2 regions of the Rhizobium sp. YIM 134829 genome follow, and region 2 is predicted to be linked to the other one. Evidence: riboswitches for the same ligand, from Rfam matches in the RefSeq annotation. Region 2 holds a riboswitch; the other holds the start of a gene.
What was found. Region 2 has a riboswitch for thiamine pyrophosphate ahead of ACLE20_RS12215 (ABC transporter permease). Riboswitches for the same ligand answer to the same signal wherever they lie in the genome.

Region 1: another riboswitch for thiamine pyrophosphate. It lies ahead of thiB (thiamine ABC transporter substrate binding subunit); the one in region 2 lies ahead of ACLE20_RS12215 (ABC transporter permease).

What each region holds. Positions count from the first base shown of each region.
Region 1 is NZ_JBKHKI010000004.1:66,959-82,137, forward strand. It holds gene ACLE20_RS09150 (F0F1 ATP synthase subunit gamma) at 1-88, shown strand, start outside; partial or broken gene atpD (F0F1 ATP synthase subunit beta) at 243-1,673, shown strand; gene ACLE20_RS09160 (F0F1 ATP synthase subunit epsilon) at 1,792-2,199, shown strand; gene ACLE20_RS09165 (mannose-1-phosphate guanylyltransferase/mannose-6-phosphate isomerase) at 2,360-3,787, shown strand; gene ACLE20_RS09170 (saccharopine dehydrogenase C-terminal domain-containing protein) at 3,852-4,970, opposite strand; gene ACLE20_RS09175 (Lrp/AsnC family transcriptional regulator) at 5,092-5,526, shown strand; gene ppa (inorganic diphosphatase) at 5,639-6,172, opposite strand; gene ACLE20_RS09185 (GNAT family N-acetyltransferase) at 6,307-6,813, opposite strand; gene ACLE20_RS09190 (RNA polymerase factor sigma-32) at 7,276-8,142, shown strand; gene ACLE20_RS09195 (M48 family metalloprotease) at 8,215-9,756, opposite strand; gene ACLE20_RS09200 (ATP-binding cassette domain-containing protein) at 9,950-10,714, opposite strand; gene ACLE20_RS09205 (thiamine/thiamine pyrophosphate ABC transporter permease ThiP) at 10,711-12,333, opposite strand; gene thiB (thiamine ABC transporter substrate binding subunit) at 12,390-13,415, opposite strand; TPP riboswitch at 13,463-13,573, opposite strand; gene ACLE20_RS09215 (thiamine diphosphokinase) at 13,664-14,314, shown strand; gene ACLE20_RS09220 (ABC-F family ATP-binding cassette domain-containing protein) at 14,317-15,179, shown strand, end outside.
Region 2 is NZ_JBKHKI010000006.1:57,938-73,116, reverse strand. It holds gene ACLE20_RS12225 (hydroxyethylthiazole kinase) at 1-476, opposite strand, end outside; gene ACLE20_RS12220 (ABC transporter substrate-binding protein) at 473-1,420, opposite strand; gene ACLE20_RS12215 (ABC transporter permease) at 1,449-2,204, opposite strand; TPP riboswitch at 2,374-2,478, opposite strand; TPP riboswitch at 2,606-2,702, shown strand; gene thiM (hydroxyethylthiazole kinase) at 2,764-3,567, shown strand; gene ACLE20_RS12205 (GGDEF domain-containing protein) at 3,622-4,863, opposite strand; gene ACLE20_RS12200 (hypothetical protein) at 5,153-5,371, shown strand; gene ACLE20_RS12195 (helix-turn-helix domain-containing protein) at 6,041-6,508, shown strand; gene ACLE20_RS12190 (hypothetical protein) at 6,441-8,435, shown strand; gene ACLE20_RS12185 (hypothetical protein) at 8,449-8,667, shown strand; gene ACLE20_RS12180 (YcaO-like family protein) at 8,710-9,888, shown strand; gene ACLE20_RS12175 (TfuA-like protein) at 9,885-10,580, shown strand; gene ACLE20_RS12170 (hypothetical protein) at 10,702-10,932, shown strand; gene minE (cell division topological specificity factor MinE) at 11,218-11,478, opposite strand; gene minD (septum site-determining protein MinD) at 11,475-12,290, opposite strand; gene minC (septum site-determining protein MinC) at 12,320-13,063, opposite strand; gene ACLE20_RS12150 (DUF1206 domain-containing protein) at 13,261-14,127, shown strand; gene ACLE20_RS12145 (LysR family transcriptional regulator) at 14,263-15,174, shown strand.

The sequences.
Region 1 (15,179 bases), on a different contig from region 2:
CAAGCTGACGCTGAACTACAACCGTCAGCGTCAGGCTCAGATCACCAAGGAACTGATCGAGATCATTTCGGGCGCCGAGGCGCTCTAAGCCATCGCCGGCCGGAGCTTCTCGCTTCGGCACCGCGCGATGCGGGCAGGAAACAGAGTGACTGGCTGCGCCATCTCCGCTTGTGCCGGAGCCAGTCGAAGGAACGAAAGAACAAGAGGGTAAAACCATGGCTGATACAGCGACCCTGGATCGCACCGCAACGGGTACCGCGGCTGGCCGCGTCACGCAGGTCATCGGCGCTGTCGTCGACGTGGCCTTCGAGGAGGGTCAGCTTCCGGCAATCCTCAATGCGCTCGAAACAGACAATAACGGCTCGCGCCTTGTTCTCGAGGTTGCCCAGCACCTCGGCGAGAACGCCGTGCGCACCATCGCGATGGACTCGACCGAAGGTCTCGTGCGCGGCCAGGCCGTTCGCGACACCGGCGCGCCGATCACCGTTCCGGTCGGTCTCGAAACGCTCGGCCGCATCATGAACGTCATCGGCGAGCCTGTGGACGAAGCAGGCCCGCTCGTCACTTCCGGCAAGCGCGCCATCCACCAGGACGCGCCGTCCTATGTCGAGCAGTCGACCGAAGCGCAGATCCTCGTTACCGGCATCAAGGTCGTCGACCTGCTCGCCCCTTACGCCAAGGGCGGCAAGATCGGCCTGTTCGGCGGCGCCGGCGTCGGCAAGACGGTTCTGATCATGGAATTGATCAACAACGTCGCCAAGGCGCATGGCGGCTACTCGGTGTTCGCTGGCGTCGGTGAGCGCACCCGCGAAGGCAACGACCTCTATCATGAAATGATCGAGTCGGGCGTCAACAAGCATGGCGGCGGCGAAGGCTCGAAGGCCGCGCTCGTCTATGGCCAGATGAACGAGCCGCCGGGTGCCCGCGCTCGCGTCGCTCTGACCGGCCTGACGATCGCCGAAGATTTCCGCGACGCAGGCCAGGACGTCCTGTTCTTCGTCGACAACATCTTCCGCTTCACCCAGGCCGGCTCGGAAGTGTCGGCACTGCTCGGCCGTATTCCTTCGGCCGTCGGCTATCAGCCGACGCTTGCGACCGACATGGGCCAGATGCAGGAGCGCATCACCACGACCACCAAGGGCTCGATCACCTCGGTTCAGGCCATCTATGTTCCGGCCGACGACTTGACCGACCCGGCGCCGGCCACCTCCTTCGCCCATCTGGATGCGACCACCGTTCTGTCTCGCTCGATCGCCGAAAAGGGCATCTATCCGGCCGTCGACCCGCTCGACTCCACCTCGCGCATGCTCGACCCGATGGTCGTCGGCGAGGAACACTACGAGGTCGCCCGCAAGGTGCAGACGACGCTGCAGCGCTACAAGGCCCTGCAGGACATCATCGCGATCCTGGGCATGGACGAACTGTCCGAAGAGGACAAGCTCGCCGTCGCCCGCGCCCGCAAGATCGAGCGCTTCCTGTCGCAGCCCTTCTTCGTCGCCGAAGTCTTCACCGGTTCGCCGGGCAAGCTCGTCGCGCTCGAAGACACGATCAAGGGCTTCAAGGGTCTGGTCAACGGCGAGTACGACCACCTGCCGGAAGCTGCCTTCTACATGGTCGGCTCGATCGACGAAGCGATCGAAAAGGCCAAGCGTCTGGCTGGCGAAGCCGCCTGAGCCTGATATGAAGAGCCGGCGGCGCCCATCGCGCCGCCTGTTCCGCCTCGGCGGAACGCTGCAGAAACGGTTTCGCCGGGCGCCTGCCGCCTGCGCCAGAAGAAGCGAATGACGAACCATGGCTGATTTCAATTTCGAACTGGTCTCCCCGGAACGGCTGCTGCTTTCGGAGCGCGCAACCGAGGTGGTCATCCCCGCCACCGATGGCGAGATGACGGTCATGGCCAACCATGCGCCGACGATGACCACCATCAAGCCCGGCGTGGTCACGGTGAAGACGGCGAGCGGCCAGACGCAGCGCTACGTGGTCTTCGGCGGCTTTGCCGATATCCTGCCGTCCGGCTGCACGCTGCTTGCCGAATCCGCCGTTCCCGCGGACGAGTTCGACAAGACGCAGCTCGAGCGCCGCATCGCGGCGGCTCGCGAGGAGCTGGAGGCGGGCGAGCACGCCGACGAACACAAGACCAAGCTGGAGCAGTTCCTCTCCCAGCTGGTCCACCTCAACGAGAATACGCTTCCGGGTTGACCGGCTGACGAAAGACCCGGCTGCTGCCGGGTTTTTTGTTTGCTCTGTCAAAGCCCGTCGTGCCCTCGCGACTGCGCCAAGCGAGGCGGCGCCTGCCGCGAAGTCCGCCGGATCGCTCCGGTCATCCGCGTTTGTACGCCTCCGCTCAAGGAAACAGCCCATGACCGTCAAGATTGTTCCCGTCATCATGGCCGGCGGCAAGGGAACGCGACTCTGGCCACTGTCCCGTTCCTCCGCGCCGAAGCAGTTTCTCCAGTTCCTCGGCGAGCATTCCCTGTTTCAGAAGACGCTGCAGCGTGTCTCCGATCCGGCGATCTATGCGCCGGCCGTCATCGTCACCAATGCCGATTTCCGCTTTATCGTCGCCGAGCAGGCCCAATCCGTCGGCGCCCCGCTGGCCGCCATTCTCCTGGAGCCGATCGCGCGCAACACCGCGCCGGCCCTTGCGGCTGCCGCCGAGGTGGTGATCCGCGAGAGCGGCGAAGAGTCGCTGCTGCAGGTGCTCGCGTCCGATCATGAGATCGATGCCGGCGAACATTATTTCGAGTGCATCCGCATTGCCCGCGACACGGCACGGGCGGGAAAGCTGGTGACCTTCGGGATCCGCCCGACGGAGCCAGCCACCGGGTACGGCTATATCGAGACCGGGGCAGCGCTGCCGAGTGGCGCGCGCGAAGTTGCCCGCTTCGTGGAGAAGCCCAACCGCGAAAAGGCTGAAGCACTGCTGGCAAGCGGCAACTACCTCTGGAATTCCGGCATGTTCATGCTGCCGGCGCGCCAGTTCCTGGACGAAATGACGGAGTTCGTCCCAGACGTGGTCACGGCGGTCCGCGAGGCGCTCTCCGCCGGCACGCGCGACCTCGATTTCGAGCGCCTGGATGCCGCTGCTTTCGCGCGGGCGCCGGACATCTCCGTCGACTATGCGGTGTTCGAGAAGACCGGCAATGCCGCAGTCGTTCCCTCGGAATTCAAATGGTCGGACCTTGGCAGCTGGGATTCCGTCTGGGCGATCGGCAATAAGGATGCCGATGGCAATGTGGTCGGCGAGTGCGCCAGCGTGTCGAAGACCCGCAATTCACTCGTCCTGTCGCGCGATATTCATCTCGCCGTCCACGGGCTGGAGGATATCGCCGTCATCGCCAGCGAGGACGCCGTCTATGTCGGGCCGCTCGCGGCGAGCCAGGACGTCGGCACGATCGTCAAGGCGCTCGCCAAGGTCGAGCGCACACGGCCGCTCACCGAGGTCCACCCGACCTCCTACAAGCCCTGGGGCGCGGTCGCCTCCGTGCTCTCGGGCGATCGCTTCGAGGTCAAGCGCCTGCATATTGCACCCGGCCGCAAGATTTCGCTGCAGAAGCATTTCCACCGTTCCGAACATTGGGTGGTGGTACGCGGCACGGCGGAGGTGACGCTCGGCGACGAGACGCGGCTCCTGCATGAAAATGAGTCGATCTATGTCCCCCAGGGCATGACCCACCGTCTCGCCAATCCCGGCAAGATCCCGCTCGAGCTGATCGAAGTACAGACGGGTTCCTATCTCAAGGACGACGACACGATCCGGATCGACGACGAGTTCGGCCGGATCTGAGGGCTGGCAGACATGGAAACGCCCGGCCGCAAGACCGGGCGTTTCGCTTTGCATGTCGCCGGGATCAGCCGGCGCGGCGCTCGCCGAGACGCTCCTGCGCATAGTGAGCGCCGAACCTGTTGGCGAGGAAGGCATCGAGCGGGATATCTTCCTGGCGCACGAAGCCGGTCGCCGGCAGAGTGCCTTCAGCGAGCATGTCGAGCACCGCGGCGATGCTGGCGGCAGTGGTGATCTGGATCGCGCTCATCATGCGCCCGGCCACGACGCCGCTATAGATTTTGTTTGCATAGGTCTCCTGCACCAGCCGCCCGTCGCGCCATCCCGAGACGGTGACGAAGACGATCACCACATCCTGGGTGGTGGAGGGCAGGGCATGTTCGAGAATGTCCTTCAACACCTCACGCCGGTGGCGAAGACCGAGATCGTTGAGCAGCGCCTTCATGATGGCGGCGTGGCCGGGGTAGCGGATTGTGCGATAGTTCAGCGTCCGCACGCGGCCCTCCAGCGTTTCGCACAGCGTGCCGAGACCGCCGGAGGTGTTGAAGGCTTCATAGGTCACGCCGTCGAGCGAAAACTCCTCGCGCTCTTCCAAGGCCGGCACATGGGCGAGCCGCCCCTCGACGATCGCCTCGCAGGGCTCGATATATTCGTTGATGACGCCGTCCGTGCTCCAGGTCAGGTTATAGTTCAGCGCGTTGGAGGGATATTGCGGCAGGGCGCCGACGCGCATGCGTACGCTGTCCAGCGTCTCGAAACGCGCGGCGAGATCGCTGGCGACGATCGAGATGAAACCTGGGGCAAGGCCGCATTGCGGGATGAAGGCGGTCGATGCGCCTCTGGCCGCCGCCTCGGCCGCCAACGCCTTCACCCGACGGGTGGATTCCACGTCTTCGGTCAGGTCGAGATAATGCACGCCGGTCCGCGCCGCGCTCTCGGCAATGGCCGTGGTGAGATGGAAGGGCGCGGCCGAGAGGACGGCGAAGGAGCCGGCAAAAAGCCTATCCAGTGCCTCGCCATCGGTGATGTCGATCGGATGCAGGCTGAGGGCCGGATGCGGTTCGACGGCGGCGAGCTGGGTCGCGCTGCGGTCGGCGAGCTTGACGCGATAATCGCCGCAATGGGTCAGCAGCCTGGCAATGGTGGCTCCGATCTTCCCGGCTCCGACAACGACGATGTCCTTCATAGATTCCCCCTTTATGGAAAGCCTGTCGATGAGGGAGAATTGCCCAAGACAACGTTGATTTGCAGCGTGATTCTGCGCATTCTGCCGTAGAAATCTGGGCAATCCGACGAGGCGACTTTGCATGACGACGATCTCGCCGGGAGACCGGCAACTTCTTGATCTTCTGGCCGAGAATGCCCGCATGCCGGTGGCAACGCTGGCGCGCCGGCTGGGCCTGTCACGCACGACCGTTCAGGCGCGGCTGGAGCGGCTGGAGGCGAGCGGCGTGATCGCCGGCTATGGCGTTCGTCTGTCGGAAGAGGCCGAGCATGGCATCGTCAAAGCCCATGTGCTGATCACGCTTGCCGCCAAGGCGCTGCCCCGTGTGACGCGCGATCTCGATGCGCTGCGCGAAGTGCGTGTGCTTCATTCGGTCAGCGGCAGCTTCGACCTGATCGCCATCCTCGCCGCCCCGTCGATCCGCGCGCTCGACAGTGTCATCGACCGCATCGGCAGCCTCGACGGCGTTGAAAAGACCCTCTCCTCGATCATCCTCTCAACGCGGATCGACCGGTAGACGCGCAGCGCCGTCACGACCGGAAGCCAGGACAAGGTTGGGAACGAGAGCATGGAAAAAGCCGCAGCGCGGGCGCGCTACGGCTTCGATCTGAGCGTGGAAATCGCTTGAATTACTTGGCGGACTTGGCGCGCTCGATCGCCTCGACGATCAGCTGGCGGGCAACGCCGGAATCCTTCCAGCCGAAGATCTTGACCCACTTGCCGGGTTCGAGATCCTTGTAGTGCTCGAAGAAATGCTCGATCTGCTGAAGGGTGATCTCCGGCAGGTCGGTATATTCCTTCACCTTGTCGTAGCGCTTGGTCAGGTGATAGTTCGGCACGGCGATCACCTTCTCGTCCTTGCCGGAATTGTCTTCCATCATCATCACGCCGATCGGGCGGACATTGATGACGCAGCCGGGGACCAGCGGGCGAGTGCTGGCGATCAGCACGTCGATCGGGTCGCCATCGTCGGACAGCGTATGGGGAACGAAGCCGTAATTGCCCGGATAGGTCATGGGCGTATAGAGGAAGCGGTCGACCACCAGGGTCCCGGCGTCCTTATCCATTTCATACTTGATCGGATGGCCACCGACGGGAACTTCGACGATGACGTTGATATCTTCCGGCGGGTTCTTTCCAATCGAAATTGCATCAATACGCATGAGGGCCCCATAGATGGCGGATTTGGACTGCAGGTGCGATAAAGGGAAAAAAGGTGCGGCGCAATATGCGGGTGCCGCGGCAATCAAGGAATCTCACGAATTGGTCAACGCGCGGCGACTGAGCGGCTTGCCGCTCAATCCCAGACATAGCCGATCTTCTTGAGCTGCGTATTGCCGAAATCCTCCATGCCCTCGCAAATGTCGCAGCCCCCGGCCATGCGGAAGAAGCGGTCTGCGATGTGGCAATCCTCCAGGCACCAGACCACCAGGCCGCGGCAGCCGAGCGAGCGTAGCAGGCCATGCGCTTCGCCGAACAGCAGCCGCCCAAGCCCAATGCCCTGATATTCCGGCCTCAGATAGAGCTCGTAGATCTCGCCTTCCTGGGGAAGGGCGCGGGCACGGCTGAGGCCGACGGTCGCATAGCCGGCGATGACGCCGGCGACCTCGGCGACCAGCAGAGTTGCCGGGCCACGCGTCGCCTTGCGCCACCAGCGCGCATCGCGCCGGTCGACCATCTCGTTCAGCGGTTTGTGAGGAATAAGACCGGCATAGGCCTGTAGCCAGGATTGGCGGTGGACCTCCGATACTTCGGCGGCGTCTTTCGGCTCGGCATAGCGAACCTCGATCGACAGGGTCTTCATCGCCCAAACCTTCCATTCCGTGGTGCCACGGCTCTGAACCTCTTTGGCATCAAGAGGCGAATTGAAGGAATGTTAACGCAGTCTTAACGGCTCCGACAAGCGTCAAAAGGAGACCGGGCGCCGACGCGCACAGAAACACACCGACTGGGAAAAGGCGGTGGCGGACGGAACTTTCCACAAGGTTAAGACGTTTGAGAGCGTTGGATCTCGAAACACGTGTCTGCGCGCCGCTCTCCGGCGCCCACGTCCGGATCCGATCGGAGCAGCCGCGAGGGTCGTTTCCGTCGATTGAATGTCAGATAGGGCGTCGCGCGTGCAGGTCAAGCCAAAGACGGTTCAGCTGCAAATCCCCGGGTTCATCGGGCGGGCGCCTGTCGCCGACTTTGTTCTTCCTTCCCGTTTCGTCCATTCCCGTTTTGCAATGCCCGGATGCGCATCCGGCGCCCGCCATGGAGCTCTCTCATGAAAAATCTTTCGGCAGATCGTCGCATGATCAAGATCGCCATGGCGGCCCCCTATCTGGAGCGCGGCGAGGAGCAGGAACTCGCGCAGGCCTGGAAGGACAACCACGACCAGGAGGCGCGCAACAAGATTGCCATGGCCCATATGCGGCTTGTCATTTCGATGGCTGCCAAGTTCCGCCACTTCGGCCTGCCGATGAGCGACCTTGTCCAGGAGGGTCATATCGGCCTCTTGGAGGCCGCGGCACGGTTCGAGCCGAGCCGCGACGTACGGTTCTCCACCTATGCCACCTGGTGGATTCGGGCGTCGATGCAGGATTACGTGCTGCGCAATTGGTCGATCGTGCGCGGCGGGACGTCGTCGGCGCAGAAGGCGCTGTTCTTCAATCTGCGTCGGCTCCGCGCCAAGCTTGCGCAGGGCAACCGCCAGCTGACCGCCCGCGCCGTGCATGAAGAGATCGCCACCGCGCTCGGCGTCAGCCTTGCCGATGTCCAGACCATGGATGCCCGGCTGTCCGGCAGCGATACCTCACTGCAGGCGCCGATTTCCTCCGGCGATTCCGACAGCGGCGAGCGGCTCGACCTTCTGGCCTGCGCGGCGCCGCTGCCTGACGAGCAGGTCACCGACATGATCGATCAGGAGCGCCGTCGCACCTGGCTCGGCCATGCCTTGGAAAGCCTCAACGATCGCGAAATGAAGATCATCCGCGCCCGCCGTTTGTCCGAAGACAGCGCGACGCTGGAGGAGCTCGGCGCCGATCTCGGCATTTCCAAGGAGCGCGTGCGCCAGATCGAAACCCGCGCTCTCGAAAAGCTGAAAGTGGCCCTGGTCGCCCAGGCGCCGGAGCTGGCGCTGACGGCGCACTGACTCCGACGAACGGAATGCCCCACCTCATCAGGCCCGCCGCAATGGCGGGCCTTTTCGCATATGTCGTCGCTGTTATTCCGCGATGATCTTGACGCGGTCGCCGGTGCGCAGCGGCGTTGCGATCTGCAGGTCATTGATCAGGCGGAAGAGGTCGAGCTTGCGGTCGGTCCCCATCATGCGGGCAGACAGCGTCGCCGCCGTATCGTTGGCCCCAACGGTGACCACCCGGATACGCAAGGGTTTCAGCGAGGCAACTTCCTGCGGCGTCATGCGGCGGAAAGAGGCGCGAAGAATGTCCGCCGTCGGCTCCAGCACCGGCATGTCCTTGGGTACCGCGGTCAGGAAGCGATAGATCTGGCTGTCGATGCGGATGACGGTGACATCGAAGTCCCAGCGCTCGGCCGAGGCCCGCGCCGTTGCCGCCTCGAGCCCATTGATATCGATCGCATGGATCGTGTCCGGCTGCAGCCCCGTCACCCAGCCGCTGCCGATGTAGTCGGTCAGGCTGCGTCGTTCGGTATCGGCAACGCCGTCGAAGCGAATGGCGATGTCGCCGGGCCCGGTCGCCAGAACCGCCTCGGCCTTGTTGTCGATGCGGAAGCCCTCGGGCACATCGAAGCGGATGCCGAGCTTGCCATGCAAGAAGGTGCGGCCGCGCACATAGCCCTCCTGGGGGCTGTCGCCGAACAGCAGGCCGTCGATACCGTCGAGATAATAGTCGCGTCCGCGATCGCCGACCGCGCCCTCGACGCCGAAAGCGCGGGCATGGCGGCGGGCGAGATCGACGCGTTGGGGCGCGCTCGGATGGCTCGACAGGAAGTCGAGGCTCTGGTCGGCATCGGGATCGACCGAGGAGAAGCGCGCATAGGCGGCCATCGCATCGAGGAAGCGCGCCGCGGCATAAGGGTCATAGCCCGCTTCGCCCAGCATGCGCACGCCGATCACATCGGCCTGGAGCTCCTGGTTACGCGAGAAGGCGGCGAGCCGCAGCTTGCCGCGCGCCAAGGCCTGCTTGCCGGCGAGATCGCTGGACAGGACCTCGGAAACGACGCGGCTGGCGATCACCTCGGCCTCTTCACGCTGCTGGCGCTGGATGCCATGGTTGGCGGTGACATGCGCCATTTCGTGCGAGAGCACGGCGGCGACTTCCGAGGCGTCATTGGCAAGCGCCAGCAAGCCGCGGGTGACATAGAGATAGCCGCCGGGCAGCGCGAAGGCATTGATCGCCGGGGAATTGAGGATGGTGATCCGATAGGACTGGTTGGGGTTTTCCGAGACCGCCGTCAGGGCGCCGGTGATGCGGGCGACGAGGCGTTCGGTCTTCGCGTCCTTATATTCCCCGCCATAGCTCGCCACGATTCGCGGATGCTCGCGCGCGCCCATCTGCGCCCGGGGATCGTTCTTCTGTACTTCGTCGACGATCTGCGGCGTGGAGGAGGGGGCGACGCTCGGCTCGTAGCTCTGGTCGAGCGCCGTCGTGCAGCCCGCAAGCGTCAGCAGCGAGAGACCGGCGAGCAGCCGGGCGGACCGGCGCAGGGCCGGAGTCGGCGCCGGGGGGACGTTCCCCGCCTCTCCAATCCTCTGCTTGCGGACGCTCCGCCTGGTCTCGATCATGCCTTCAGCCCATGTCCCGCTCAGCGCGCCCGGATCGCCTCTGCGCCGTCTGTCTGTCGCCCGTTTTGCAAGGCTCTCCGCTTAACGGATTCGCGGGACCGATGAACAGCGTCCTGTGTTGAAATTCTTGCCGCGTTGTGGAACGGCAACGCGGTTCCCGTCGCCGGCCTTCGCGGGTGCCACAGGCCGGCGGTCAAATTGTGGCGGAAGGAGCTTCGCGAAGGGGATCGACTGGAGCCTTGCCCAAAAAGCGCGCCACCTCCGGCGGATCGCGCCGGGCGAGGAAGGCGGTGGCGGGCTCATGCAGCAAGATCTTACCGTCTGCGATAAAGACCACCTCGTCGGCGAGCGACGCCACATCGTCGGGCTGATGGGTGACGAGCAGGGTCGTCAGCCCTTCGCGGCGGTGGAGCGCCTGAATCAGGCCGGCCATGTCCCGACGCAGGCCGGGATCGAGGGCCGCGAAGGGCTCGTCAAGCAGAAGGATCGGCCGGCGCCGCACCAGGGCGCGAGCGAGCGCCACCCTTTGCCGCTCCCCGCCCGAGAGGGTCGGCGGCCGGCGTTTTTCGAAGCCTTCGAGCCCGACGGCTGAGAGCGCTGCCGCGATCCGCACCCGGTCATCCGCCGTCAGCCGCAAGGCGGGATGAATGCCGAGGCCGACATTGGTGGCGACATCGAGATGGGCGAAGAGATTGTGGTCCTGGAAGACGATCGAGACAGGCCGGTCCGCGGGTCCCGCGGCGGTCAGGTCCTGGCCGGAGAAGAGCACGCGGCCGCTCTCCGGCGCCTCGAAGCCGGCGAGAAGGTTGAGCAGGGTCGATTTGCCGGAGCCGGACTGCCCGACCACCGCCACCAGCCGGCCGGGCGACACCGCCATGTCGAAGTCGAGAGTGGTCGGGCCGAAACGGATGCGGGTCTGGTCGAGGGCGAGGGCCGGGCCAAGGACAGGTCGGGTCATCGAAGAGCGATCTCGCGGCGCGGCGTGCCGGCCATGGTGAGCAGGAGGCAGACGAGGCCGAGCAGCAGCGCGAGCCCCGCCGCATCGAGCGTCCGGTAGGAGCCCATGCGGCTGAAGAGCAGATAGGGCAGGGTCACGACCTCGTTGGATCCGAAGATCGCCACCGCGCCGAGATCGCCGAGCGAGAGGGCCGCGGCGAAGGAGAGCGCCATGGCGAGCGGACGGGCGAGCACCGGCGCATCGATCCACCGCAGGCGGCTCCAGCCGGCCATGCCGAGACTGTCGGCCAGGCGCGCGGTTCGTGCCGCATGGGTCGCAAGGGCCGGAGCGAGGATGCGGGCGACGAAGGGCAGGGCCATCAGCGCATTGATGGCGACGATGATCACGGGCGCGTAGCGCGCGACGTCGCCGGTAGGCCGGAGCGCCAGGAACCAGCCGGCGCCGAGCACCACCGGCGGCACCAGAAGCACGAGCGAGGTGGCACCCGACACGGCGGCGCTGAAAAGCTTTGCGGCATCGAGCCTGGAAGGCTGGCGGCTGCGCCGCGCGATCAGCGCGAGCCGGGCCTGCAGCATGAAAAAGGTGAGGAGGACCGACAGAATCGAGGAGGCGGTGGCGATGGCGAGGCTGGTGAGCAATGCGCGATGGACCGCCGGATCGAGCGCGAGGCGGACGAGATCGGCGCGCAGCCCGGCGATGAGAACCGCCAGCATCGGGCTGGCAACGAAGAGCGCAGCGAGCGCAATGACGCCGGCATCGCCGAGGCGGGAGGGAAGGCCGGCGCCATCGAACCGGCGCGGCACGCGGCCGCTTGTCTCGGACTCGGCCGGCTGCGATCCCAGGAGGGTGAAAGCCAGGAGCAGGAGTGCGGTTATGGCCAGCTGCAGTCCTGCCAGGGCGATGGCGCGCGGCAGGTCGAAATCGAAACGCAGGGCCTGATAGATCGCGACCTCGATCGTGCTGGCCGCCGGTCCACCGCCGAGCGTCAGCACCAGGGTGAAGCTGGTGACGCAGAGCATCAGGATCAGCCCGGCAATCCCCGGCATCAGCGCCCGTAACACCGGCCCTTCGACGAAGCGCAGCAGCGACAGGCGCGACAGGCCGAGATTGGCGCCGAGCAGGAAATATTCGCTGGGGATCCGGTCGAGCCCGGCCACCATCAGCCGCACGGCAAGCGGCAGGTTGAAGAAGACGTGGGCGAGCAGGATGCCTTGCAGCCCATAGACGGTCAGCGGACGCCCGAAGCCGAGGATATCGAGAAGCGTGTTCGCCGCGCCCTGCCGGCCCCAGATGCTCAACAGGCCGAGCGCACCGACCAGCGCTGGCAGGCCGAGCGGCAGCGCCAGCAGCCGCAACAGCCAGATGCGGCCGGGGAACTGCCGGCGCCGGGCAATCGCCAGGGCGACCGGAATCGCCAGGAGCACCGAAAGAGCCGTGGAAAGAACGGCCTGCAGCAGAGTGAAGCGGGCGGCGTTCAGCACATAGGCATCGATAAGCGGTCGGCTGTCCTCTCTTAGGCCGCCTTGGCTGATGCCGGAGGCAAGGCCGAGCGCAAGCGGAGCGGCAATGACGAACACGCCGATCGCCGCCAGCGCCGCCAGACCCGACAGGATGGTCAGCCGGCGGCGCGGACCGGCGCGGGCCGCCGGGGCTGTCGGCGCTCGATCCAAGGACCTCAGCTCCGGCTCATGGCCGCCAGCCACTCGTCCACCCAGGCCTTGCGGTTCTTCGCCACGTCATCAGAGGGGATCAGCAGGGTCTTTTGCGGAGCGACGAGCTTGGAGAAGGCATCAGGCAGCGGCGCCGCGGGGGTCGCCACCGGCATCATCCAGTTGGTCACCGGCAGGATGGTCTGAGCCTCGGCGCCGGTCAGATAGGCGAGGAAGGCCTTGGCGAGCACCGGGTCATGGCTGGACTTGGTCAGGCCCGCCACCTCGATCTGGATGTAATGGCCCTCGGAGAAGGCGGCGGCCTGGTAGCGCTCGGTCTTTTCCTCGACCATGTGATAGGCGGGCGAGGTGGTGTAGGAGAGCACCATCGGCGCCTCGCCCTTGGTGAACAGGCCATAGGCCTCCGACCAGCCGGGGGTGACCGTCAGCACGCGGTCCTTCAGCTTCGCCCAGGCGGCGGGTGCGGCATCGCCGTAGACCGCCTTGACCCAGAGCAGCAGGCCGAGACCCGGCGTCGATGTGCGCGGATCCTCGATCACGATCTTCTGCGAAGCGTCACCCTCGACCAGCTCCTTGAGGCTTTTCGGCGGCGTCTTGAGTGTCTCGGTGTCGTAGACGAAGGCGAAATGACCGTAGTCATAGGGCAGGAAGGTGTCGTCGGAGAAATTGCCCGGTACCTTCAGTTCAGCCGCCTCGACGCCATGCGGCGCGAAGAAGCCGGTCTCCTTGGCCTCCGCCACCAGATTGGTATCGAGCCCGACCACGACATCGGCCTTGGAGGCAGTGCCCTCGAGCTTCAGCCGCGTCAGAAGCTCCACGCCATCGGCAACCGAGACGTAATCGACCTTGCAGTCGCACGTCTTCTCGAAGCCGGCGGCGATCTTCGGACCGGGGCCCCATTCGCTGGTGAAGCTCTCATAGGTGTAGACGGTCAGCCGCTTCTCCTGCGCCGCGGCCGAGCCCGTCGCGAGAGTGATGGCCAGGACGGGGGTGAGAGAGTGGGTTAGAAAGGTCAGCCATCTACTGCGCATCGCACATCTCCTTCTCGGTTCGATTTCACAAGGGGAAAGAGCGGCGGTGTGCCGTGCCGTCTAATCCCTCCGCCGGTGTTAGCCGGATCAGGTTCCGCGGGTTGGCCAGCTGGCCTCTCAGCCTTTCCATCATCCGAAAGGCACCCCGTTAGAGCAGAGCGAGATGTAGCTGCGGCGCGGGCGCTTGACAAGATCGCGCTTTGCCTTTGCCCTTTGCTCTGGGCAGCGCTTCGCGCTATGGCGATGCCATGACCGACAGCCCCTTCGTCATTCTCCTGGGCGGCACGCTCAGCGTGACCGACCGGCTCCGCGCAGAGATCGCCGGCGCACGCGTGATCGCCGCCGATGGCGGCATGCGCCATGCGGCGGCACTCGGCCTGACGCCGGAGGTGTGGATCGGCGATTTCGATTCGAGCTCCGAGGCGCTGAGCGCCGCCTATGCCGGCGTGCCGCGCGAGCCCTATCCGCCGGCCAAGAACGAGACGGATGGCGAGATCGCCGTCGCCGAAGCGATCGCCCGCGGCGCCCGCCGGCTGATTCTCGCCGGAGCTCTGGGGGGCGAGCGCAGCGATCATGCGTTGATGCATCTGCTGCACGCGGTAGAGCTTTCCGAGCGCGGCTACGAGGTGATGCTCACCAGCGGCGAGGAAGAGGCCTATCCATTGCAAGATGGCAGGCTGTCGGTCGATCTGCCGCCGGGCAGCCTGTTCTCCGTTTTGGGGCTCGATCCGCTGAAAGGCCTGTCGATCGATGGTGCCCGTTATCCGCTGTCCGCCTTCGATCTGCCCTTCGGCGCATCGCGGACCATTTCCAATGTGGCGGAGGGGCGCGTGACCCTGACGCTTGAGGCCGGCCGCGCGCTGCTGCTCGCCCGGCCCTTTGATATGACGGGAGCCTGACCATGGCACCACCCATTCTGAAACTCGACGACATCGTGCTCACCTTCGGCGGTACGCCGCTGCTTGACGGCGCCGGCCTGCAGCTGGAGCCGGGCGAGCGCCTCTGCCTGGTCGGCCGAAACGGGTCGGGCAAGTCGACCCTGCTCAAGGTGGCGGCCGGCATGGTGGAGCCGCAATCGGGCGAGGTCTTCCGTCATCCCTCGGCAACGGTGCGCTATCTCGAACAGGCGCCGGATTTCGGCGCGCATCGCACCGTGCAGGCCTATGCCGAATCGGGCCTCGGCCCGGGGGATGATCCCTATCGCGTCGCCTATCTCCTCTCGCATCTTGGGCTGACCGGCGAAGAGGATCCGGCCTCGCTTTCCGGCGGCGAGGCGCGCCGGGCGGCGCTCGCCCGCGTCATGGCCCCGGAGCCGGATATTCTCTTGCTCGACGAGCCGACGAACCATCTCGATCTGCCGACCATCGAATGGCTAGAAGGCGAGCTCCTGAAGACGCGCTCGGCGCTGATCCTGATCTCGCATGACCGGCGCTTCCTCGAGAAGGTCTCGACCGCCACCGTCTGGCTCGATCGCGGCCGCTCGCGCCGGCTCGACCGCAGCTTCGCCTTTTTCGAGGCCTGGCGCGACGAGGTGCTGGAGGCCGAAGAGCTGGAGCAGCACAAGCTCGGCAAGCAGATCGAGCGGGAGGAGCACTGGCTGCGCTATGGCGTGACGGCACGGCGCAAGCGCAACATGCGCCGGCTCGGCGCGCTGCAGGATCTGCGCGGCCAGTATCGCGGCCACAAGGGTCCGCAAGGCACCGTGCAGGCGAGCCTCTCCGATGCGCAGGAATCCGGCAAGCTGGTGATCGAGGCGGAGAAGAT
Region 2 (15,179 bases):
TCGCCATCCCTCAGGAGGTCGGCTGGTCCGGTGACGATGGTGAGACCGGCCTCGCGCTCGCCGATCAGGGCCATCTCCGCCCGATTGCCCCGCACCGCCGTCGGATTGCGCGCCATCAAGGCGCGGGCGAAGGCGAGCCGGGTCGGGGAATAGTCGCAGTGAACGGGATCGATCACCCAGGGAATGCCGCGCGCTGCCGCCCGCTCGACCGCCGTCTCGATCACCGCGCGCCGGCCGGCATCGAGCGTGCCGAGATTGATGGTCAGCGCATCGGCGCGGTCGACGAAATCGGCGATCTCTTCCGGCGAGCCGGTCATGGAGGGGATCGCGCCAATGGCGGTGATGCCATCGGCGGTGAACTTCTGGACGACCGTGTTCATCAGGCAATGGACGCGCGGCCGGCGCTGGCGCACCCGCTGGAGGATCTCCGCGGCCCGGTCCCCTGTGAAGCCGCAGGTGTCGAAACCAATGCTCATGGATGAAGCTCCACGGCGAGGCTCTCCACCGGCAGAGGCGCTTTCAGGAGCCCTGCTTCCGCCAGGAAGGTGCCGAACCGCTGGTAGCGTCCCGGGTCGAGCGCCGCCGGGCGCTTGGCAAAGCGCGGCAGCGTATCGGCGAAGGCCTGGCGGTTCAGTGCATCGTCAAGCGAGGGGTACGCCTTGATGAAGACGTCCAGCGCGTCCTGCGGATGATTGGTGAGGAAGATCGTCGCCTTCTCGACCGCTCGGAGGAAGCGCGGCAGGCGGGGATCGTCGATCAAATCATCGCGCGTGACGTAGATCAGCTCGTCATAGGCCGGCACACCATGCTCTTCGGGAAAGAAGGCCCGCCCCTCATGCCCTTCGAGCCGCATCTGGGTGAGCTCGAAATTGCGGTAGCCGCCGATCGTCGCATCGACCTTGCCGCCGATCAGCGAGGAGGTCAGGGCGAAATTGACATTGACGAAGGTAACGGAAGAGGCATCGACCCCGGCTGAGGTCAGCATGCGCTTGACCAGCGCATCCTCGAAGCCCGAAACCGAGAAGCCGATCGTCTTGCCCTTGAGATCGGCAATGCCGGCAATCGGTCCGTCCTTCAAGACGGTCAGCGTATTGAGCGGCGTTTCCACCAGCGTGCCGAAGCGCTTGAGCGGCAGGCCGGCCTCGCGGTCGAGATAAAGGCTCGGCTGGTAGTGCAGGCCGATCTCGGCCTGGCCGGCGGCAACGAGCCGCGGCACGGAGGAGGGATCGGACGGCGGCACGAGCGTCACGTCCAGCCCTTCCTCGGCAAAGAAGCCCTTCTCCGCCGCGATCACGAGGGGCGCGTGGTCGGGGTTCACGAACCATTCGAGCATCACCGTCAACCGGTCGGCCGCAGCCGCCGGAAAAGGGCCGGTCAGGGCCGCCGCCAGAAACAGCAGGGGCGCGAGGAAACGGGACAGGGATCGGATCATGGGTTTCTCCAGACGGTCAATCGAAAACAGGGGGACGGGTGCGCGCCCAGGGCGCGAAGGGCCGGGTCAGCCGGTCGATGAGCAGGCGCAGAGCGACAGCGAGAATGGCGAGGAGCACCATGGCGGCAAACACCATGTCGGACTGCATGCGCGCATTGGCCTGCACCATGACGAAGCCGAGCCCGCCGGAAGCGCCGACCCATTCGCCGACCACCGCGCCGAGCGGAGCGAGCGGGGCGGCGACGCGCAGGCCGGTGGCCAGCTGCGGCAGGGCAAGGGGTACGCGGATCTGCGTCAGGATCTGCCAATGGCTGGCCGGCGTCAGCGCCGCGGCATCGACGATGTCCTGCGGGGTCCGGTTCAAGCCATCGGCAAAGGCAGAGGCGACGGGAAAGAAGATGATGATCACCGTCATCGCCACCTTGGACGCCATGCCGAAGCCCAGCCAGAGGACGAGGATCGGCGCCAGGACGAAGACGGGGAAGGCCTGCAGCACGAGGAGCATCGGCCAGGCGAGCCGCCCAAGCCGCGGCCAGGCGGCAAGTAGAAAGGCGATCGCCGCGCCGAACAGGCTGCCGAGGACAAGGCCGGCGACGATCTCGCCCAGCGTGACGGTGGTCTGGTCGAGCAAAAAGGCGCGCTGGCGCCAGAGAGCGGCAAGCACGGCGGCCGGTGTCGGCAGGACGTAGAGGGGAAGAAGCGCGGCCGCCACGGCGCCCTGCCAGAGCAAAAGGACGCCGAAGAGGCCGAGCGCCGCATGGCGCGTCTGCATGCAGCAGCCGCCCTACCGCAGGCCGCCGGAGCGCACCATCAACGGCTCACAATCGGCGGACGCCGGCGCCGCAAGCTGGGAGGCGAGAGAAGAGCGGGTAGGCAACATGGCGATCTCCTGACAATCATCATGGAGATCCGAGCAAGCGAAGAAGGGGAAGGCGCACTGGCGGGCGACCCGTTTCCGTTCCTACGCCGGTATGACCCGGATCAGGTTCAAGGGTCCGGGCTCCACGCCCATCTCAGCACCGTGCGGTGCTCCCCTCGGAATGGCCAAGCAGTGACGGCAAATGCCTGTCCTGTCAACCGTGGCGATCAGGCCAGCCCTTGCGTGACCCCGCGAGGGGCCAGTGCCTCGCTTTTCCGCGTGACAAGCGCGCCCCGATCGGCAAGATGGATCTGCTTGAGAGACAGGGGCGCTCGCTGCGAGGCGGGCTGAGAAGCACCCTTTGAACCTGAACCGGATAATGCCGGCGGAGGGAGTCGCTTGGGGGACGGTCCTGGCGGCGATCACCGCCCTTCCCTTCAAGTCGCGTCCGCTCCGTCGCCTGAGGAGCACCATGACGCAGGATCATTTCACAGGACAGCTTTTGCACGAGGTGCGGCAGGCGCGCCCCCTCGTCCACTGCATCACCAATTACGTCGCCATGTCGATCGCCGCCAATGTGCTGCTGGCGGCCGGCGCCTCGCCGGCCATGGTCCATGCCGAGCAGGAGACGGAGGAATTCGCAGCGCTCGCCGGTGCGCTGACGATCAATATCGGCACTTTATCCGCGCCCTGGGTAGACGGCATGCGGCGCGCGATCCGCGGCGCCACGACCGCCGGCCGCCCCTGGGTTCTCGACCCGGTCGCTCACCAGGCGACGCGCTATCGCAGCGAGGTGACGGCGTCGCTGATGGCGCTCTCCCCGACCATCATCCGCGGCAATGCTTCTGAAATCCTGGCGCTGTCCGGTGCTGCGAGCCGTGGCCAAGGCGCCGATAGCGGCGACCCGGTCGCCGTGGCCGAATATGCTGCGCGGCGCATCGCCCATTCGAGCGGAGCGGTCGTCGCCGTGACCGGCAGCGTCGATTTCGTGACCGACGGGCGCCGCGCGCGGCGCATTCATGGAGGCTCGGAGCTGATGCCACAGGTGACCGCGCTCGGCTGCGCGCTGACCTGCCTGATCGGCGCCTATGCCGCCGCGCGCCCGGACGATCCCTTTGAAGCCACCACCGGCGCCCTGGCGCTGTTCGCCGTGGCCGGCAGCCAGGCCGGAGCCCAGGCCGACGGCGCCGGCTCCTTCGCCTGGCGGTTCCTCGACCGTCTCACGACCGTCGATCCAGCCGCTGTGACAGCCGAAGCGCGGATCGAGACGGTGTGACACGCGGTAGGAGTCATGATCGGCTTCGCGCTTCGAAGAAGCGAGCCGTGAGGACTATGCCGAGCGCGAGGCAACCCTGGCGAGGGTGGGCCTTGCGTGCGGTTCGTCGTCATCGGCAACAACGGAGGCCGGCGCGGGTGCCACGTCGAGATCGGTTTCCACCCGGTTTCGCCCGGCCTGCTTGGCGCGGTAGAGCAGATGGTCGGCCGTGGTCATCAGCGCCCGCAGCGTATCGCCCGGGCGGACCGCCACGAGGCCGGCGCTGAAGGTGACGTGGCGGGTGATCGCCGTTTCGGCGAGGACTTCGACAGCGAAACGCGCCGAGACCGCTCGAAGCAGCTGCTTGGCCTCATCATGCTCACGCCCGATCAGCAGCGCCGCGAACTCCTCGCCGCCCATGCGCGCCACACAATCCTGCGGACCGAAGATGCTGCGAGCCACGCGGCCGAAAATTTTCAGCACCTGATCGCCGGCATCATGGCCATAGTCGTCGTTGATCTGCTTGAAGTTGTCGAGATCGAAGAGAACGAGCAGCGGCGCCGGCTCGAGCTCTTCCGTCCGCTCGGCAATGACCGGGGTGGCGCGCTGTGTAAAGGCGCGGCGGTTGTCGAGCCCGGTCAGGAAATCGGTCTGCGAGGCGCGCAGCAGCTGGTGCCGGCTCTCCTCGCGCGTCAGCGAGAGGAGCGCCATCGGCGCCGCCATGGAGAAAACCACGCCCTCGAACATGGTGAAGAGCGCGATGGCGTCCAGCACCCCGTCCTGGTTCAGCGAATAGGCGAAGGGAATGACGACGACGCGGGCCAGATAAACCATGCCGTGCAGGCCGAAAACGACGGCGGCGAGAACCCAGGAACGGGTCGGGCCGGTGGTGCCGTTGAGCACCAGCATCAAAGCGAGCGCGAAACAGGGGATGGTGATGAAGAAACTGCCGACCGCGCTCCAGATCGCATAGGAGAGATTGGGCCCGATCAGGAGCCAGACGGTGGCAGCCATGAGCGCGAACACCAGCGTCTTGCGCGGCAGCCGCACGCCGACAAAGGGCATGGCGCCCAAGAGAAGCAGCCAATAGCCGCCGACCATCAGGATGTTTGTGACGCCCTGCACCACGATGAGCGGCAGGCTGGCGCGGCCGAGGAAGATTCCGCACCCGATCGCCATCAGGATATAGCCGACCGTCCAACACATCAGCTCCCGGGCCCGTTCGGCGTTAAATCGCCGCTCCCAGAACGTCATGACGGCCGCAACGGCAAGCGTGCCGAGGCCGACGGCAAAGAGGGTGGGAAGACTGAGCGGCATTGGAAAGTTCCAGGTTTCGAAGAAGACCCTATGACGGCGGTTCTTTCGCATTCCCTACCAAACCGTGCGATCTCAAAGATTGGTTGATGTGTCATTACAACCAGTCAGAGCAGGATCGGACTTCCGCCCCCTACCGATCCTTGCTCCTGTTGACAAGCTGTGGATAACAGAACATATAGAGAACAAATCACTGCGTTCGTTTCGCACCATCCCAGTGCGAAGGGGGCTCACAGGTCACCGGCCAGCCCGAGGTGGCGGCGCCGACGAGGAATGGCAGACGATCGGCCGGATGAGCCGCCGATCGGCAGCAGGAAGCGAGGTCGCGATGGAAGAGCAGATCCAGATCCGTGAAAGTGTGCGCATGCTTCTCGCCCAGGGCGAGGCATCGCGTCGGCGGGCCGAGGCAGCACGCGAGGAGATGCGCGTCCGCGTCGCAGCACTCTCCGCCAAGCCGGGCGAAAAGATCCTCGCCGCCATCCGCGAGGCCCGTCAGGGAACCAGCCACTGAGGCGCCTGACGACCAGCCTGTTTCCCCGGCTCATGGTCTGATGCACAACCGGCGGTGTCGGCCAGGATCGACGCTCTGCCCCTCCTCGCGTGAGCCACGATCCGCATTGCGGTCATGAGGCTGCTTGACGCCTCGACCCACGCCCGGTCGTGTCGTGGCCTGTTGTAGCAATCGGACAGTCAAGCCAATCAATCCCTCATCGGCACCCGCATGGGCGCTCGCCCCCGGGGGCGACGCATTTTACCCATCACGGCATCGGTACGGAATCGGCAGCCTCTGCGTGTTCCCTGCGACGAGACGACGCCCACACCATCCCTGACCGTGCATTTTGCAACCTCGACACCACATGGACAGGTTGAGACCTCTATAAACGTGAATTGGTAAGTGCTATTTTAACTTTCTCAGAGAAGCCGACGTGCCTTTTGACAAGCCGACCGGTTTGTGCAACTCAGACTGTAGCCTGCAAGAATGCGCATATACTGAAAAAAATAACTGGCTGGAGGGAACTGCCCATTCCATTTGGCATCACACGAGATCGACACCCGCTACAATTTTAGAATTAGTAAAAATAACTAGTCTTACAACCCGGGGAGAGGGGGAGCTCCAATTGCATAAGTTGATCCGCTCCCGCATCATCACCGCGTTCTGACAGAACCCACAGAGGCCCCTATGCCACTCATTCCCGGTAATCCGATCGACGTCTATGTCGGTTCCCGCATTCGCCTTCGCCGTCTGATGCTCGGCATGAGCCAGACCAAGCTGGCCGACCAGCTCGGCGTCACCTTCCAGCAGGTGCAGAAGTACGAGAAGGGGGCCAACCGCGTTGGCGCCAGCCGTCTGCAGCACATTGCCGACGTCCTGAAGGTGCCGATCAGCTTCTTCTTCGAGAATGGCGGCGAGCCGGAAAAGGAAGGCGGACTGGGCGAGGCGCAGGATGTCGCCGGCTTCGTCAGCACCAAGGAAGGCATGGAGTTGAATCGCGCCTTCTTTGCGATTACCGATACCAAGGTTCGCCAGTCGATTGTCGCGCTGACCAAGTCGCTCGCCAGCAGCATGGGAGGAGCTGAAGATGACCAGCGTCGCAGATCCACCGGCGACGAGCTTCACGCTGATCACGCTCGGGGAGCTGACGCTTAAGGACGAGAGCGGGGTTGCGGTCAGCTGCCCCGATAAGGTCCTGCTGCTGCTCGCCTTCCTCGCAACGCAGCCGGATGGCGCCCGCAATCGGCGCGATCTCGCCAATCTGATCTGGCCGGATGCACCGGACGAAGCGGCCGACACCAATCTCAGGTCGGCCCTTCGTCGGATGCGTCTGGCCGTTCGCAATGCGCCGCTCCTCCTAAGCGAGGGAACGGCGCTGCGGCGCAATCCCGTTGCGCTCCTTTGCGATCTCGATGCCGTTCCGCCTTCCGAGCGCCCGGTCGCGCAGCTCACTTGGCTGACGGCCGCCGTTGCGCGCGGCTTCCTTGATCGCGATCTTCGTCACACGCCTGCGATCGAACACTGGATTGCCGGCGTCCGCGCCACCCATCGCCTGCTCTTGAGGGCAGCCTTCTTCCATTGCTACGGGGCGCACCGTGCAGCCGCCGGCGATGACGTGCTTCAAGCGGCCGCCGTGTCGCTGCTTGTTCACGACCCTGCCGATGAGGAGGTGCGCCGGGCGCTCCAGGGCTTGAGCGCCAGCGCCGTGCCGGTCCGCAGCCCGCTTGCGCCGCCAGGCACCGTGGCAATGTCCGTTGCGCCTGATGATCCCGCCGCTCCCTCGGCGACCGTCCTCCCCTTCGTCTATCCCGGTCTTGGCCCCTCGTCGCCGATCGTTCCCACAGGCGGCGGGTTCGAACCGGCCGAGCCCTCACGTCCCCAAGCGACTGCGGCGGCGCAGGCGGAGGCTCATCTGCCGATAGCTCGACCGCCACGGCCCGTCCTGCCCCGTCTCGCTCTGCTGCCGCCCGACACGGCGCGGGAAACGCGCCAGGCAGGCGCGCTGGCCAATGCGCTGATCGAGGACGTCACCATCGGCCTCTGCTCGCTGCGCAGCGTCTCGGTGGTGGCCCCGTTCACCGCCGAGCGCTACCGCGCCTCGGCCGACAAGGCGGCTCTCCTCGAGCGGCATGGTGTGACCTATACGCTCGACACGCGCCGCTCCTACGACAGCGTCTATGCGCAGCTGATCTTCGTGCCGGGTGACGAGATCATCTGGGCGGCGCGCTTCCCGCTGACCTCGGAGAGCCTCGCCGCACAGCGCGTCGCGATCGCCCGCGGCATCATCGAGAACACGACGGACCGCCTCGAGCAGAGCAAGGCCAGCCATCTCGACTATCAGCGCCGGCCAGATGCCTATGTCGCCTATCTGAAGGGGACCCAGCATCTCGGCAGTCTCGAGCTGGCGGACATCCGCAAGGCGCGACGGATGATGCGCGAAACGCTGCAGCTCGATGCCGGCTTCGCGCCGGCGATGGCAGGCATGGCACGCGCACTGGTGACGGAATGGCTTCTGACCGCACGGGGCGACAAGGACCTGCTGCTCGCGGCGGAGCGACAGGCGCTTCGCGCCGTTCAGAGTGATCCTGGCCTCGCCTCCGCCTATCGGGAACTGGGCGTTGTCGCCCTCTACCGCGGCCGCCTGGATGAGAGCCTGGAAGCGCTTCAGAAGGCGGAGACGATCAGCCCACATTATGCCGATGTGCTCTACAGCCATGCCGATACGCTGGTGCACGGCGCACGGCCGCGTGAGGCGTTGGAGAAGATCACCCGCGCGATCGACCTCAACCCCCTGTGTCCGGACAGCTATTTATGGTCGGCTGCCGGTGCCTGCTACTTCCTCGGCGACTATGATTCCGCGCTCGCCTACATCAAGCGAATGGACAATCCGCGCCCGGCCGACAGACTGGCGGCCGCGAGTTGGGGAATGCTTGGCAATACACGGCAAGCGCGTGTATATAGACAGCGTGTTCTGCAGGAACATCCCGACTTCGAGCTGGAGCGCTGGCTCGAGCTGGTTCCCAACCGGGAAGCTTGGCAGCGTGAACTCTATCGAGAAGGCTTGCGCAAGGCCGGGTTTTAGCATGGAGACTGACATGGCCCAGGTTGTAATTCTCGGACTGGAAGGTGAAGAGGGACTCTGGATCGCCGATCTCGGCGCTGGCACGGTGACCCCCTTCAAGGATAAGACCGCCGGGGCGCTGGCCGCCGGCGCCACAGCCAGCCGCACCGGCATGGTGGCCAAAGGCGTCGACTTCGCAGTCGCCATCTCCTCGGTCTCCGAGGCGGCTGCCGGCCACTACGAAGGTCGGTGAGGCCGGCTTGCAGACTGCGACGACCTGCGCGCTTGATGCGCGATGACGGGAGATCCCTATCGGTCGCGTGATCCGGCCGAGACCGTCTCCATGATGACGCCTCACCTGGCAGCCCTCGGCATCACCCGGGTCGGCTGCCAGACAGGGCTCGATCGTCTCGGCATTCCCGTCTGGTTTGCCGTGACGCCCAATGCCCGGGCGATCGCCATTGCTCAGGGCAAAGGGGTGACGGACGACGACGCCAGGGCCTCGGCCGTCATGGAAGCGGTCGAGCGGGCCATCGCCTCCGCTCCCTCCTGCCCTCGCCACACCCTATCGAAAACGCAGATCGCGGCCGCCGGAGGCCGGCCCGACGACCTCGACATGCTGCTCAGCCCGAACGCCTCGGCCCCTTCCCCGGACGAAGCGCTCGAATGGGTCGTGGCCGACCATCTTCTGGACGGCAAGCCGGTCCACCTTCCCTTCGACGCCGTGCATCTCGATCGAACCTTGCCCGATCCCCGTTACTGGCGTTCGTCCGACGGTCTGGCCTCCGGCAACAGCTGGAACGAAGCCGTGCTACACGGCCTGCTCGAACGCGTCGAACGGGATGCGCTGACGCTCTGGCAGGTGACGCCGGCCACTCGACGGACGGCGGCGCTCGACCCCGCCCTGCTCCGCTCCGACATGATCGATAGCCTCATCGCGCGGATCGAGTCGGCGGGTCTCGTCCTGCGGCTGTTCGACATCACCTCCGACCTCGGCCTGCCCTGCTTCATGGCCCTGATCGCGCCCCGGGCGGTGCTGAAGGGGGGACCGGTGCGCCATGTCCAGCTGACACTTGGCAGCGGTGCCCATCTTGCCGCTGAGGCAGCCGCGCTGCGGGCGATCACCGAGGCCGCCCAGTCTCGCCTTACCTTCATCGGCGGCGCCCGCGACGATGTCCCGGCCGCCATGTTCACGCAGCCGGCGCCGGAGGATCTCTGCCAGATCCTGCGCAGGCCGATCGAAGCGCGCGAGCCAGCCGTCTTCGACTCCGCGCCGAAGGTCGCAGCCGAGCGGTTGCCCTTTGTTCTCGACAGAGTGCGGCGCGCCGGTATCCGTGATGTCTACACCGTGCGGCTCGATGATGGCCGCCTGCCGGTGGCGGTCGTCAAGGTCATCGTCCCCGCGCTCGAAAACCCGCCCGGTGCACGGCGGCAGACGTTCGGGTCGCGTGCCCTGCGGCAGGTCCTGTCATGAAGGTCGTCTTCGTCGGCCCCAGCCTTCCCGATGCTGCCGCGCTGGCCGCCGCCTGGCCGGACGCAGGGATCGAGATCCGACCACCGGCGCGACGCGGCGACCTTCGCCGCGCGGTGGAAGACGGAGCACGCGCGATCGGGCTCGTCGATGGCTATTTCGACGAGGTCCCCTCGGTCTGGCACAAGGAGATCCTTCTGGCGCTGTCGCGCGGCATCCCCGTGCTTGGCGCCGCAAGCCTCGGTGCGCTGCGGGCCGTCGAATGCGAAGCCTATGGCATGCGCGGCATCGGCCGTATCTTCGAGGCCTATCGCGGTGGTCACCGTGTCGACGATGGCGATGTCGCGCTGAGCCACGGACCAGCCGAACTCGGCTATCCGGCCTTGAGCGTCCCGCTCGTCACGGTCGATGCGACGCTCGCTGCCGCGCAAGCAGCCGGCGCCATCGATGCTCGCGAGGCTGCCCTCGTCGCGCTTGCTGCGCGCGCGGTCTACTTCAAGGAACGCAGCTGGCGCCGAATCGCCGAACAACTCGATGCAACGCGAATTCAACTCATGCAACGCATCCTCCCACACGCTGTCGATCCAAAACGTGAAGACGCGCTAACCCTCCTAAATGAGCTGGCCCTAAAAAGATCGGCTTTTAATCAAGGGCTTGTTGACTGGACCCTTCAGGTTCTGCCTGAACCGGACTGATTCCATATCCTGAAGATGAGCGCGCCTTGTGGCGAACCCGTTCCGCGTGTGCAACGGCGATGCAACGGGATTTTTCTGACAGTGCGTGGTTAAAGATGCTTGTCAGGACAGGGGGAGTTGAGTGGACGCAATCGAGAGCATGCAGGACAGCCGTCGCGATGAATTGATTGGCCTGATCCGCGTCATTACCTACGCTCGAGACGGTGCCAGAGATGCACAGGCCACGGCTACGGTTCATCATCTGGAAGCAGCCTTGATTGCCCTTGTGGCTGACCTCAGCAAGGAACTGGGTCCTGTGATCCCCGAGGATCAGGTTGCCCTGCTTTTGACCGAAAAAGCGGGACATTGCTGAGGCGGGTTCGGGAGGAGGTCCGCCCGAACGAATCTGCACTGCATGGAAGACTGGAATGGTGTGACGCTGCGATCCGCATAGTAAGCGCGGAATGGCGGTTCGCCGGTGAGGCACGCGGAGGCAATCCGCTGCGCCCCACCGGCGTTTTTCTGTCCGCCGTCCGCCAGCACCGTGGTCACTTCAGGCTTTCAGCCGGTCAGATCAAACACGAAGACCGGGCAGGAAGCCCGGTCTCCGTCGATACGGTCCGCGAGGCGAGCCAGCCTTGATGACGCGGCCTCTTGATCAGGCAGCCTGCGACAGCGCGCCGAGCGGGATCTCCACGTCGATCTCCAGGATCGACATATGCTCGTCGCGGTCCATCTTCACCCGCACACGGTCTGCGTCGACCTGAACATGCTTGGCGATGACGGCGAGGATCTCCTCGCGCAGGATGGCAACGAGATCCGAGCCCGCCGAAGCGCGCTCATGGGCAAGCAGCACCTGAAGGCGCTCGCGCGCCTGCGGCGCCGATTGCTGCTTGCCGAAAAGGCGAAAAATGTTCATGCGGCCCTCCGTGCGAAGATCTTGCCGAGCAGGCTGCGCTTCTCGCCGGGAATGGTCACCGGCAGGGTTTCGCCGGCCAGCCTGCGCGCGGCTTCGAAATAGGCCATCGACGGCGCGCAGCGGGCGTCGGCCACTGTCACCGGAGCGCCGAGGTTGGAGGCGCGCAGCACGTCCATGCTCTCCGGAATGATGCCGAGCAGCGGGATAGACAGGATCTCCAGCACGTCCTCGACCTTGAGCATGTCGCCGCGCTCGGCGCGGGCCTGGTCGAAGCGCGTCAGAAGCAGGTGCTTCTCCATGCGCTCGCCGCGCTCGGCCTTCATCGTCTTGGAATCGAGCAGGCCGATGATACGATCGCTGTCGCGCACCGAGGAGACTTCCGGATTGGTGACGACCACCGCAACATCCGCATGGCGCATGGCCAGCGTCGCACCGCGCTCAATGCCCGCCGGGCTGTCGCAGATGATCCAGTCGAAGTGCTCCTTGAGCTCGCCGATGACGCGCTCCACACCGTCCTGGGTGAGATTGTCCTTGTCGCGGGTCTGCGAGGCCGGCAGCAGGAACAGCGTGTCGACGCGCTTGTCGCGGATCAGCGCCTGCGGCAGCTTGGCATCGCCCTGGATGACGTTGATGAGGTCATAGACCACGCGGCGCTCCGCACCCATGACCAGATCGAGATTGCGCAAGCCGACATCGAAATCGACGACGGCGACCTTCTCGCCCCTTTGCGCAAGCGCTGCGCCGAGCGCGGCCGTCGAGGTTGTCTTGCCAACCCCGCCCTTGCCGGAAGTCACGACAATAACCTTCCCCATCTTGCTCTCCTGTTGCTGGCCGTTTCGGCTCAATTGAGTTGTTCTGCCTTGATGGCGTCGTCTTCCAGCCAGAGCTGCACGGGCTGGCCGCGCAGACTGGGCGAGATATCCTCGGCCACCTTGTAGACTCCGTCGATCGCCACCAGCTCGGCTTCGAGCTTGCGGCAGAAGATGCGCGCTCCGGCATTGCCGATCGATCCCGCCATGGCCCGGCCGCGCAGCGCGCCGTAAATATGGACGGAACCGCCGGCGATCACTTCGGCGCCCGAGGCGACGGACCCGATCACGGTCACGTCTCCTTCTGTAAAGATCACGGATTGCCCGGACCTTACGGGTTCGTTGATGACGAGTGACGGGGTGCTGGTCCGCATCTCGGATACTGGCGGTTCGATCACCCGCGGCGACTCCTCGGCCCCTGCCGGCTCGGCGGGATCGCTCTGCTTCACCTCGAAATCGGAGGCCGGGCGGCCGCCTTTCAGCGCCGGCGGCATGCCGGGGCTGATCAGCGAAGGCCGCGCACCCTCGATGCCCATGATGCTGACATTGCGGGCCGCGAGTTCGGCAAGCAGCGCCTTCAGACCCGCTTTGTCGAGCTGGAGATCGGCGACATCGAGCACCGCCGGACGGCCGAAGAAGAAGCCGGCCGAGCGGGCCGCAAGGTCATCGAGGCGCACAAGCCATTGATCCAGCGGCAAATCCGGAGACAGGACGACCGCAAGGAAAGAACGGCCCTTGATACGGATGGAGCGGGGATCTGTTAGCACTTCGTTCATCGAGGTTAAGAAATCGTTGCTTTGTTTTAGGGATCGAATGGTTAACAAAGAATTAAACTCCCTTCCCTGCCCGAGGCTGGAGCCTTGCGCGATTCTTACGTGTTAGCGGCGATTGACGCTGCGCATCGGGAACCCAGCCGCTGCGATCACGTTTCGTTGAGCCGGTTTGAACCCGCCGGTGGAAGCTGGAGACTGCCATGAACCCCCTTCACATGCACAAGGCCGAGATGCTGGCCAAGCTCGGCTACAGCGCCCGCGGCATCGTCTATCTGCTCGTCGGTGCCATGGCGCTGTTCGGATCGATCGGCGGCGGACGGCAGGTCGATTCGAAATCCGCGCTCGATGTGATTCTCGAACAGCCGCTCGGCTGGATCTGGCTGGGCCTTGTCGCGGTCGGCCTTCTCTGTTTCGTGCTCTGGCGCGTGGTCCAGGCCGTCTACAATCCCGACCGCCAGCCGGACAGTTCGAAGGGCTATTCCATTCGTGCCGGGCTCGCCGTCAGCGCCATCACCTATCTCAGCCTGGCGCTCTATGCCGCCAGCCATGCGCTCTCCCTCTCGCTCGGCGCCGATGGCGGCGGCAGTGGCGAACAGAGCCTGGCCGCCTGGCTGATGAGCCAGCCCTTCGGCCGTATCCTGGCGCTGCTTGCAGGTCTCGCTATTCTGGGCGCCGGCATCGCCCAGATCGCCAAAGGCGTGAAGAAGGGCTACAGCAAATATATCTCCATCCCGCTCGACAAGCGCCGCTTCCTCGAGCCGGTCTGCACCTTCGGGCTCATCGCCCGCGGCGCGGTCTTCCTCATCACCGGCGGTTTCTTCCTCTATGCCGCCTGGCGGGTGGACCCGAGCCAGGCCGGCAGCCTGGCCGATGCCATGGACTGGGTGCGCGGCCTGCCCTTCGGCGGCATCCTCTACGCCCTCGCCGCCCTCGGCCTCTTCGCCTTCGGTGCCTACAGCCTGATCGAGGCCCGCTACCGCCATATTGCCCGAGTCGATCCGACTGCGATGCCGAAGGCGGTGGCCGGCAAGATCGGTGCCAATGTCGCCCAACTCGGGCCGCGCTGAGTCGTCCTGAACGAACGCGTCACGTCTTGCCGAAAGCGCAGGCCATCATCAGCGTCGCCGAAGAGGCGGCGCTTTTTGATGGGAGGGCGCGCCCCGAGACCTTGCCGGCCCTGCGCGGGCTTGTGATAAGCGGCGATGGCCTTCACACTTCGCCAGCTGCAATATTTCGTCGCCGTCGCCGAACAGGGGTCGGTGACGCGCGCGGCGCAGAGCCTCTCCATCTCCCAATCCTCGATCACCGAGGCGATCAAGGAGCTGGAGAGCGATCTGGGAGTGGCGCTGTTCGAGCGCCATCCGCGCGGCCTGCACATCACCCATAACGGCCATCAGTTCCTGCGCCACGCGACGAAGATCCTTGCCGGCGTGCAGGATGCGCGGCGCTCCTTCGGCACGGTCGAGGCCACCGCCGAGGGCGGCAGGCTCAATCTCGGCGTCACCTCGCTCGTCGCCGGCTATGTGCTGTCCGATCTCCTCGCCCGCTTCCGCCGCGCCTGCCCGGCGGTCGATGTCAGCGCCATCGAGGACAATGGCTCCTATCTCGAACATCTCCTCGTCGGCGGCGAGCTCGACGTCGCGGTCATGGTCATCTCCAACCTGCGCGACCGCATGGCGCTCCAGGCCGAAATCATCGAGACCTCGCCCTACCGGCTCTGGCTGCCGCTCGGCCATCCGCTTGTCTCGGCCGACATCATCTCGATCGCCGATGTTGCGCGCGAGCCCCTGATCATGCTCACCGTCGACGAGATTGAGGAGAACACCGGCAAGCTCTTGACCGCGCTCGGCGCCCGTCCGCATGTCGCCTTCCGCACGCGCTCGGTCGAGGCCGTGCGCAGCCTGGTCGCGACCGGCGCCGGCATCGCGCTGCTCCCCGACCTCGTTTATCGCCCCTGGTCGCTCGAAGGCGACCGGATCGAGAGCCGCGACGTCTCCGGCGCCCTGCCGGTCGTCCAGGTCGGCATGGTCTGGCGCAAGGGCTCCAGCCTGCCGCAATCCGCCCGCGACTTCATCGGCGTCGCAGAGGCACTGCGCAGCGGGCGGGCGCGCTGATCCTT